DNA from 3 places in the Citrobacter sp. LJND-P06 genome. Region 3 is predicted to be linked to each of the others. Evidence: riboswitches for the same ligand, from Rfam matches in the RefSeq annotation. Region 3 holds a riboswitch; each other region holds the start of a gene.
The links. Region 3 has a riboswitch for thiamine pyrophosphate ahead of thiB (thiamine ABC transporter substrate binding subunit). Riboswitches for the same ligand answer to the same signal wherever they lie in the genome.
Positions count from the first base shown of each region.

Region 1: another riboswitch for thiamine pyrophosphate. It lies ahead of thiC (phosphomethylpyrimidine synthase ThiC); the one in region 3 lies ahead of thiB (thiamine ABC transporter substrate binding subunit).
Region 2: another riboswitch for thiamine pyrophosphate. It lies ahead of thiM (hydroxyethylthiazole kinase); the one in region 3 lies ahead of thiB (thiamine ABC transporter substrate binding subunit).

Region 1 covers NZ_CP187317.1:4,346,471-4,349,746, forward strand. Annotated here, with positions in the region: gene hemE (uroporphyrinogen decarboxylase) at 1-119, opposite strand, end outside; gene nudC (NAD(+) diphosphatase) at 159-932, opposite strand; gene rsd (sigma D regulator) at 1,030-1,518, shown strand; TPP riboswitch at 1,571-1,680, shown strand; gene thiC (phosphomethylpyrimidine synthase ThiC) at 1,765-3,276, shown strand, end outside.
Region 2 covers NZ_CP187317.1:1,628,580-1,631,855, reverse strand. Annotated here, with positions in the region: gene ACO7SM_RS07810 (GntR family transcriptional regulator) at 1-11, opposite strand, end outside; gene thiD (bifunctional hydroxymethylpyrimidine kinase/phosphomethylpyrimidine kinase) at 56-856, opposite strand; gene thiM (hydroxyethylthiazole kinase) at 853-1,641, opposite strand; TPP riboswitch at 1,675-1,771, opposite strand; gene ACO7SM_RS07795 (hypothetical protein) at 1,791-1,937, opposite strand; gene ACO7SM_RS07790 (YadA C-terminal domain-containing protein) at 2,460-3,276, shown strand, end outside.
Region 3 covers NZ_CP187317.1:3,789,859-3,793,134, reverse strand. Annotated here, with positions in the region: gene thiP (thiamine/thiamine pyrophosphate ABC transporter permease ThiP) at 1-998, opposite strand, end outside; gene thiB (thiamine ABC transporter substrate binding subunit) at 974-1,957, opposite strand; TPP riboswitch at 1,989-2,089, opposite strand; gene sgrR (HTH-type transcriptional regulator SgrR) at 2,125-3,276, opposite strand, start outside.

The DNA of each region.
Region 1 (3,276 bases), 560 kb from region 3:
CGGGTGGCTTTATACTCCGGGAGATAACGGCCTGCCTGGCGCATCATCCATACAGGGGTGACATCAACGGGCTGGCGCAGCAGCGCACGCAGGTAACGATCGTTTTTCAGTTCGGTCATTTTTACATTCCTTTAGCGTTATGCGCCCAGTGTATCATGTCACTCGTACTCTGCCCGACACATTGCCACCGTATCTTCGATCAACCGACGTGCAACCGTGCCCGGCGGCGGCAGTAGCGGCAGATCGTCATAACGATACCACCCCGCTTCCAGTAACTCTTTCGGATCAATAACAATCTCCCCGCTGTCGTACTCCGCCATAAACGCGGTCATGAGCGACATCGGGAATGGCCACGGCTGCGACGTGACATAGCGCAGGTTCTTCACTTTAATACGGCTTTCTTCCATGACTTCACGCGCCACCGCTTGTTCCAGGGTTTCTCCCACTTCAACAAATCCAGCCAGCACCGTATGCACACCATTGCGATGGCGGGTATGTTGGGCGAGCAAAATGGAATCTTCCCGGCGAATCGCCACAATAATGCAAGGCGCTATTTGAGGGTAATAACGTTCGCGGCAATGACTGCACAACATGGCCCATTCGGTTTTACTCGGGTACATCGAATGACCGCAGTAGCCACAAAATTTATGCGAACGGTAAAACTCCGTCAGTTGCACACCCCGCCCGGCCAGTTGAAACAGGCCGACATCCTGATCGATAACCTGTCGTACGGATCCCATATCATGGCGGCGATGCTGCTGTACCAGCCAGACGGGTTCGCCTTCCCACTCCCCAATCTGAAGCGCGCGCTGCCCAACAAGATCGAACGTTGCCGCTTCGCCATGCGGCAGTTCTCCGCGAGGTAGCCATATTTTTTGCTCATGGCTGACGATCCACCAGCCGCTGTCTAATTTTTCAATTATACGATCCATATCTCTTGCGCTACCTTTGCTTCACAGGCATGTTGTTTACATTATTTTTACATTTTTGAGTGAGCAGTTTTTTGAATCTAAACTTGCGGAGTCAATCATGTTAAACCAGCTGGATAACCTGACAGAGCACGTCAGAGGAAGTAATAAACTGGTTGATCGCTGGCTACATGTACGTAAGCATCTGCTCGTGGCTTACTACAATTTGGTTGGCATTAAGCCTGGCAAAGAATCGTACATGCGCTTAAACGAAAAAGCGCTGGATGATTTTTGTCAAAGTCTGGTCGATTACCTTTCCGCCGGACATTTCAGTATTTATGAACGTATTCTCCATAAATTGGAAGGTAACGGGCAGCTTTTAAACGCAACGAAAATTTGGCCGTTGCTGGAAGCCAATACGCAATGCATTATGGATTACTACGATTCCAGCCTGGAAATGGCCATCGACCATGATAACTATCTTGAATTTCAAAAGGTTTTATCAGATATCGGCGAAGCGCTGGAATCCCGATTTATCCTTGAAGACAAGCTGATCATGCTGGTCTTTGACGCGATGCACGACAGCGCAAAGACTAAACGTCCTGCTTGAGTTCTACGCTATTAACGCGTAACTTATCTTCGTCGCCCCCTTTACCGGGGGCTATTTCTTGTCGGAGTGCCCAGTGTGAAAGCACGGGCTGAGACCGTTAATTCGGGATCCGCGGAACCTGATCAGGCTAATACCTGCGAAGGGAACAAGAGTCAAAATGCTGCTGTATCGCCCTCCTGGGCGATCCCTTCTTTTGGTTCATCCGTCGTCTGACAAGCCACTCCTTACTTTTTTTTGGAATGAGCTATGTCTGCAACAAAATTAACCCGTCGCCAGCAACGCGAACAAGCACAACACTTTATCAATACGCTGGAAGGCACCGCCTTTCCGAATTCAAAACGCATCTATATCACCGGCTCGCAGGCGGATATCCGCATCCCAATGCGCGAAATCCAGCTTAGCCCGACGTTGACCGGCGGCACAAAAGACCATCCTCAGTACGAAGAAAACGAAGCCATTCCGGTGTATGACACCTCGGGCCCGTACGGCGATCCTGATATCGCGATTAATGTTGAACAGGGTCTGGCAAAACTGCGTCAACCGTGGATTGACGCCCGCGCCGATAGCGAAGCACTGACCGACCGCAGCTCTGCCTATACCAAAGAGCGCCTGGCCGATGACGGTCTGGACGAACTTCGTTTCACGGGTCTGCTCACGCCGAAACGTGCCAAAGCCGGGAAATGCGTCACGCAATTGCATTATGCACGCCAGGGGATCGTCACGCCGGAGATGGAATTCATCGCTATCCGTGAAAACATGGGGCGCGAGCGTATCCGCAGTGAAGTGTTGCGCCACCAGCATCCAGGTGAAGGCTTTGGCGCACGTCTGCCGGAAAACATCACCCCGGAGTTTGTCCGTGATGAAGTGGCCGCCGGACGCGCAATTATCCCTGCCAACATCAACCACCCGGAATCTGAGCCAATGATTATTGGTCGCAACTTCCTGGTCAAAGTAAACGCCAATATCGGCAACTCGGCGGTGACCTCGTCCATCGAAGAAGAGGTCGAAAAACTGGTCTGGTCTACCCGCTGGGGCGCGGACACGGTGATGGACCTTTCAACGGGCCGCTATATTCACGAAACCCGCGAGTGGATCCTGCGTAACAGCCCGGTGCCGATCGGTACGGTGCCGATCTACCAGGCGCTGGAGAAGGTCAACGGGATCGCCGAAGATCTGACCTGGGAAGCCTTCCGCGATACGCTGCTGGAGCAGGCGGAACAGGGGGTGGATTACTTCACCATCCACGCGGGCGTGCTGCTGCGCTACGTGCCGATGACCGCCAAACGGCTGACCGGGATTGTCTCGCGCGGCGGCTCAATCATGGCGAAATGGTGCCTGTCCCATCATCAGGAAAACTTCCTCTACGAGCACTTTCGCGAGATTTGCGAAATCTGCGCCGCCTACGACGTTGCACTCTCTCTCGGCGATGGCCTGCGTCCAGGCTCGGTTCGTGACGCCAACGACGAAGCGCAGTTTGCTGAACTGCACACCCTCGGCGAGCTGACCAAAATCGCCTGGGAATATGACGTACAGGTGATGATCGAAGGCCCAGGGCATGTCCCCATGCAGATGATCCGCCGCAACATGACCGAAGAGCTGGAGCACTGTCATGAAGCGCCGTTCTACACCTTAGGCCCATTGACTACGGATATCGCGCCGGGTTATGACCATTTCACGTCCGGGATTGGCGCGGCGATGATTGGCTGGTTTGGCTGCGCGATGCTTTGCTACGTCACCCCGAAAGAACATCTCGGCTTA
Region 2 (3,276 bases), 2.2 Mb from region 3:
GATTGTTCCATTTATCTTTTTCCTGGCAGACGAGTCTGTTGCCAGTATACTACCATTACCACCATGCGTGGAAATGATGTACTGGCCCAATCCCCTCACCCACTTCCAGCGTATCTGCCTGAGCCAGCGCCGCAGAAAGCCAGCTTTTTGCCTCCTGCACTGTTTCGGCCCAATTTTGATGACGAGGACGCAGCGCCGCCAGCGCCGCCGACAACGTACAACCCGTGCCATGGGTGTTTTTGGTGTTCACCCTGGGGGCGGTAAAACGCACCTCGCCTTCGCGCGTAAACAGCCAGTCCGGGCTTTGCGCGTCGTCCAGATGCCCCCCTTTCATGAGCACCGCGCCGCAGCCCATCGCCAGCAGCGCACGACCTTGCTCCCGCATTTCCTGCTCGCTTTGGGCATGGTTAGCGTTCAGCAGCGCTGCGGCTTCAGGTAAATTCGGCGTAATAATCGATACCTGCGGTAACAAGCGGGTTCGTAACGTCTCAATGGCGGAAGGCGAAAGCAGCGGATCGCCACTTTTTGCCAGCATGACGGTATCCAGCACCACATTTTTCACCTGATGGCGCTGTAAACGTTCGGCTACCGCCTCAACGATATCGGTTTCCGCCAGCATACCTATTTTGGTGGTATCAATTCGCACATCGTTGAGCACAGAATCAAGCTGCGCCGCGACAAAATCGGGTTCAATTCGGTAGACCGACTGAACGCCGCGCGTATTTTGCGCAACCAGCGCGGTAATGACGGAGCAACCATACGCACCGAGTGCCGAGAATGTTTTCAGATCGGCCTGAATTCCCGCACCGCCGCTGGGATCCGTGCCCGCAATGGTTAAAGCATTTATCCGTTTCATGCGCATTCCTCCGCATTCAGGTTATAGAGAGCATCAAGAAAAGCGGGAATAAAACTGCCAGGCCCCTGACTGCGAGCGGTTGCCATTTCACCCGCTTGTTTCATCCAGCTACAGGCGGAGGCGACATTGTCCAGCGTATTCCCCGGCAATGCGCAACTGGCCGCCACCACCGCGGAGAGAGCACACCCCGTGCCTACGACACGCGTCATCAAGGGAGAACCACCGGTGACACAAACGGTGCGTTGACCATCGGTCACGTAATCCACCTCACCCGTCACCACCACGACGCTTCCGCACTGACGCGCCAGGGCAAGTGCGGCAGGTAACGCCGAGGCGGCGGTATCGGTAGTATCCACTCCGCGTCCGCCCGCAGACATTCCGGCAAGCGCAAGAATTTCAGACGCATTCCCGCGAATAGCGGCAGGTTGCAGCGCCAACAACGCAAGGCAAAAGTGACGACGAAAATCGAGTCCACCCACGGCGACAGGGTCAAGCGTCCAGGGGGTATTGGCCATACGCGCCTGCTCCACCGCCGTGCGCATGGCCTGGGCGCGCGCCTGTGTCAGTGTTCCGACATTAATCAGAAGCGCACTCGCGATGGCGGCAAACTGGCCCGCTTCTTCAGGTTCAATCACCATGGCAGGTGAAGCGCCTAACGCCAGCAATGTGTTCGCCGTAAACGTTTGTACGACGTCATTCGTCATACAGTGCGTGAGGGGAGAAAGTGTTCGAAATTGGTGCAAGGTATGAGCCGCCAGAGCGCGGCTGTGCAGGTCAGGCTGCATGTTCAGCTCCTGCCCGCGTGAAGAAGATGAGACACGAGCAGTGTCAGACTTCCCTACGCTGGCATTATCCAGATCAGGTGGTACGGGTATTTCTCAGCCTTCACGTAGAAGGGCACCCCGAGTCGTTAGTAGTACAAATCGCTTGATTATTAACAGAGTAAGGAAAGCAGTTGGCGATTGCAAGCCCTCGCTGGCAGGCTGATATCCAGCCCTGCTTCAGGGTCAGCAAGAAAGCATAAACGGTAAATGACGCCAGCACGCATCATGCCCATTTTTACCGTCAATATTTCATCCAAAAAAACACCTTCTTGCATTCATTAAAGCGTAACGATGACGTTATGGAGCATACTATCCGTGATTAATATCATGCATATTTTTTACATATCAATATCACTTACCCCACTTTAAGCCACCTAATAGAACCACTCTATCTAAAATATTAACACCACGTATCATCAATAAAATTCAAAATAGCAAATCAGAAAAAACAAAATAAAGTATCAGAAAGAAATAATAACCTTGGTTACATACAGTTCATTCTTAGATTAAATATAATTCAATACTCATTACGTTTATTCTCTAATCTTCTATTGAGCTGGATAACAGTAGATTTTCACCCCCCAAACTTTAGCTATTCGTGCCATGCGTGATCTGCGTCAAGGTTTAACCTATCACGTTGCTGGATAGTTTATTCGCGTTACTAAAAAAGGAAATTAGTCACCTCTCGGTAAGATATTGTCTGGAAGAGACAAAGATCGTCTCAACGCTTAAAAATAATAGTAAAAACACTTATGTTAATTTCTCGTAGGAATGTTTTAATGAAATTTGTTAAATCTGCAGTTTCTGTCGTTGTTTTTAGCGCCCTCGCCATTTCTTCTGCTCATGCTGCCAGCGTTGGTTATATCGGTACGATGGACGGTACAAATACCTTTATCGCTGTTCAAGGGGTTGATGAGTCGGTTAAAACATACGATCTGGATCAGATTCAAAATAATACCGACCGCATTACTTCCGTTGATGCTGATTTAAACAGTACGAAAGATGCTGTCATTGTCGTAAACAAAAAAGTGGATGATGTTCAAACCCAAGCCGATTTACATACTGGCCAAATTGCCTCGAATAATCATCAAATTGGTATTTTATTCAACACCAAAGCGGATCAAAGTACTGTTGATAGTGAAACGGCTAACCGCTTAAGTGGGGATAAGAATTTGCAAACGCAAATCACCACCAACAAAGACGACCAGCAACAAGTGAATCATGCGTTGTTGAATCAAAATATTCACGAAGACAACCGCATTAAAGCGCTCGAAGATGCCCCTAAACCAAAAGATGGCAAAGACGGGCGCGATGGCGTCACCACCACAGTGACGAAAGTCGATACCGCGACACAATCGAAAGTTGCCAGTAATAGCCAGGCGATTGCGAGTGCCACGCAGCAATCGGCAAATGTCGCTCAAGACCTTCAGGATGCGAAAAAGTTTTTCGCTCAACAGCAAGCCAACAGCAATGCGCAGTTCAATTCGTTAAAAGATGAAGTCGACAATAACAAAAAAGAGGCCCGTAGCGGCGCAGCTTCAGCGATCGCAATTGCGTCAATGCCACAGGTTCAGGCAAGCCAGGCCATGATGGTTT
Region 3 (3,276 bases):
GTCCACAGGGCCTGCCAGAGCACAGGTTGTGCGAGGACATCCAGCAACTGGCGGTTGAAACCGTCAACAATGACCGCCAATAGCGGAGGCAGCAATAGCAACAGTGCCAGAATAATCAGCGCCGCGTCGCTCAGGCGGCTATGCAGGCGATCGTCCGGGTCGCGCCAGCCTTGCACCAACGTCGTTCCCGGCGCAATGGATTTGCTTAAACGCTGGCTGAGCAGCACCAGCGCCAGGCAGCATGTCATCTGAATCAACGCCAGTATTGCCGCCCGCGCAGGATCGAAGTCGTAACTGAGCGCCTGATAAATCGCCAGCTCAATGGTGGTGGCCTGGGGGCCGCCGCCAAGTGAAAGAACGGTAGCAAAACTGGCGAAGCAGAGCATAAAAATGAGCGCCGCCACTGGCGGGATCTGCCGACGTAACCACGGCCACTCCACAAAGCGGAAGAAATTCCAGCCGCGCATACCTAACTGCGCCGCGAGCTGTCGCTGTTCGCCGGGAATGTTTTCCAGCGCCTGTAGCAGCAAGCGGCTGGCCATCGGCAGATTAAAAAAGACGTGCGCCAGCAGAATACCCTGCAACCCGTAAGGCGAGAAACGCCACTCCAGCCCGAAAGCTTGCCAGAGTGTGGCGAGCCAGCCCTGGCGGCCGTAGACGCTGAGAATACCGAAAACGGCAACCAGTACCGGCAGAATCAGGGTCATGGCGCACAAGCGTAATAACGCCAGACGACCGGGGAAACGGCGTCGGTAAAGCGCTCTGGCAAGGAAAATCGCCGGAACCACCGACAACAGCGCCGAGAGAAACGCCTGCCAGAACGAAAAACGCACCACGTGCCACAGGTAGCTGTCCTGCCAAAGCGAGAGCCATTGTCCCTGTGGCGCGTTAAGCCAGAGCGCCAGAAATGCCGCCAGGGCAACTGCCGCCATCAGCGTGGCGGCACAAAGCCCGGGTATCAGCCAGCCGGGAATTAACGGCTGACGGCGCGTTGCCATTCGCTGATCCATGCCTGACGTTGCGATGCCACTTCAGCAGGAGTGAACTCCAGCGTAGTGGCCGGTTTGGTCAACTGATCAAACCCGGCGGGCAGAGTGACGTGGGTGACAGGGTACATCCAGTTGCCGGTGGGGATGGCATTCTGGAATGCCGGAGAAACCATAAACTTGAGGAATTTCTCTGCCAGTTCCGGCTGCTTGCTGGCGGCGGTACGGGCGGCGACTTCAACCTGCAAATAGTGGCCTTCGCTGAAGTTTGCGGCGGCGTAATGGTCTTTTTTCTCTTCGATAGTGTGATACGCCGGAGAGGTGGTGTAGCTCAGCACCAGGTCGCTTTCCCCTTTCAGGAACAGGCCATAGGCTTCGCTCCAGCCTTTGGTGACGGTGACCGTTTTGGCTGCCAGCTTCTGCCAGGCTTCGGGGGCTTTATCGCCATACACTTTCTGCATCCACAACATCAGCCCAAGACCCGGCGTACTGGTACGTGGATCCTGATAAATCACGCGCCATTTCTGGTCGCTTTCGACGAGCTCTTTCAGGCTTTTGGGCGGATTTTTCAGCTTGTTTTTGTCATAAACAAACGCGAAGTAACCGTAGTCGAAGGGGACAAACGTCTCGTTCTGCCAGCCGCCAGGTACGTTGACGGCATCAGGCGCAATACCGCTTTTCGCAAACAGGTTGGTTTGCGTGGCGGCGTCGAGCAGGTTGTTGTCCAGCCCAAGCACCACATCCGCTTTGCTGTTCTTCCCTTCCATGCGCAGGCGATTCAGCAATGAGACGCCATCTTCCAGCGCCACCATTTTCAGTTCGCACTGGCAGTCGGCTTCGAAGGCTTTCTTGATGGTGGGGCCGGGGCCCCAGTCGGCGGCGAAGGAGTCGTAGGTATACACGGTCAGCACCGGTTTCGCGAAGGCCGGTGCTGCACACAGCACCAGTAAAGGAAGACATTTTTTTAACACTTTGCACCTCAGTAAAAGAGTGGCAAAGGACTTGAGCATGAGCCTCAAATCCCTTCGCCGGCGTTATCCGGATCAGGTTCGACGGGTATTTTCTCAGCCCACGCGTATGGCGCAGCACCCCGTTGAGAACGGCACATTGTAATGATTACGTGAAGAGATCAAAAGGGTTAAGGATCGGGTGGGGCAAACCACGCCGATTTAAAGTCGAACCAGCCGAGCGTGTTCATCCGCAAGCCGCGCATACTGCGTTGTCCCTGGATGATCAGCCAGTGGTGAATGAGTGGCACAATCGCTTTGCTTGCGAGTAATTGTTGACACCAGGCGGCCAGATTCATCTCGCCTGCGTGCCACTGTGCGGCATCTTCTTTCCAGTTTCGTGGGATGCAGTTTTGCAGCAGAGGCACTTCGCATAAGTGAGCGAACAGTGAGAAATCGAGCGGCAACGTGAAGTTGGCGCTGTTGAGCCAGATGTCGCTTTCGATCTCGCCTGCGTGCCACTGATCGTAGTCGATCTCCTGAATATTCAGGTGAACCTGATGTTCTGCCAGCAGGGCACTCATGATTTGGGCGATAACCCGATGTTCAATGTGCTCGCGATAGTACGTCAGCGTCAGGGTTTCCAGACCCGCAGGTTTTTCACCGTGTCCCGGTCGGGCATGGTGCCAGCGGGGCAGTAATCCATAGGCGGGGAACCACAGGCGCTGGTACTGCTCATCGGCGTGGTAAAGCAAATGGGTGGGAGAAAGTACGTGGCTTACCCACTCTCTGACGTGCTGATTGGCGCCGCGATGGGTTCGCGCATCAAAGAGTAAATAGTAACAGCCCTCTTCAAGACGACTCTCAATGGCTTTTTCACTTTCTACAGTGCCTTCGAGCATCAGGCCGCACGTCGGCTCTTCGCTAATGTCCGGTAATACCCAAACGTTCACCTCGTCAATGAGCGCCCGATAGCCAAAGTAATCGTCAAAGGCGTGGATCTTCAGTTGATTACGCGTATTGCGCATCACGGCATAGGGGCCTGTGCCTATTGGATGGCTGGAAAAATTGTTCAGGGTTTCCCATTCCCGCGGCAGGATCATCGCCGGAACCTGGCCTAACAACCACGGAAGCCAGCGATCGGGCTGCGAGAGATGGACATCCAGCGTCCAGGTTGTCGGAGAGACAATCTGCGTAATATGCGAGTAGAGCGGCAGGGCGTTGATGCGCGTGAGAGACGCCACCACATCGTCCATTTCCAGCTCTCGCCCGTGGTGAAAGTGAATCCCCGGTCGCAGAAAGAACCGCCATTGCAAAGGGGATATTTGCTGCCAGTGATGGGC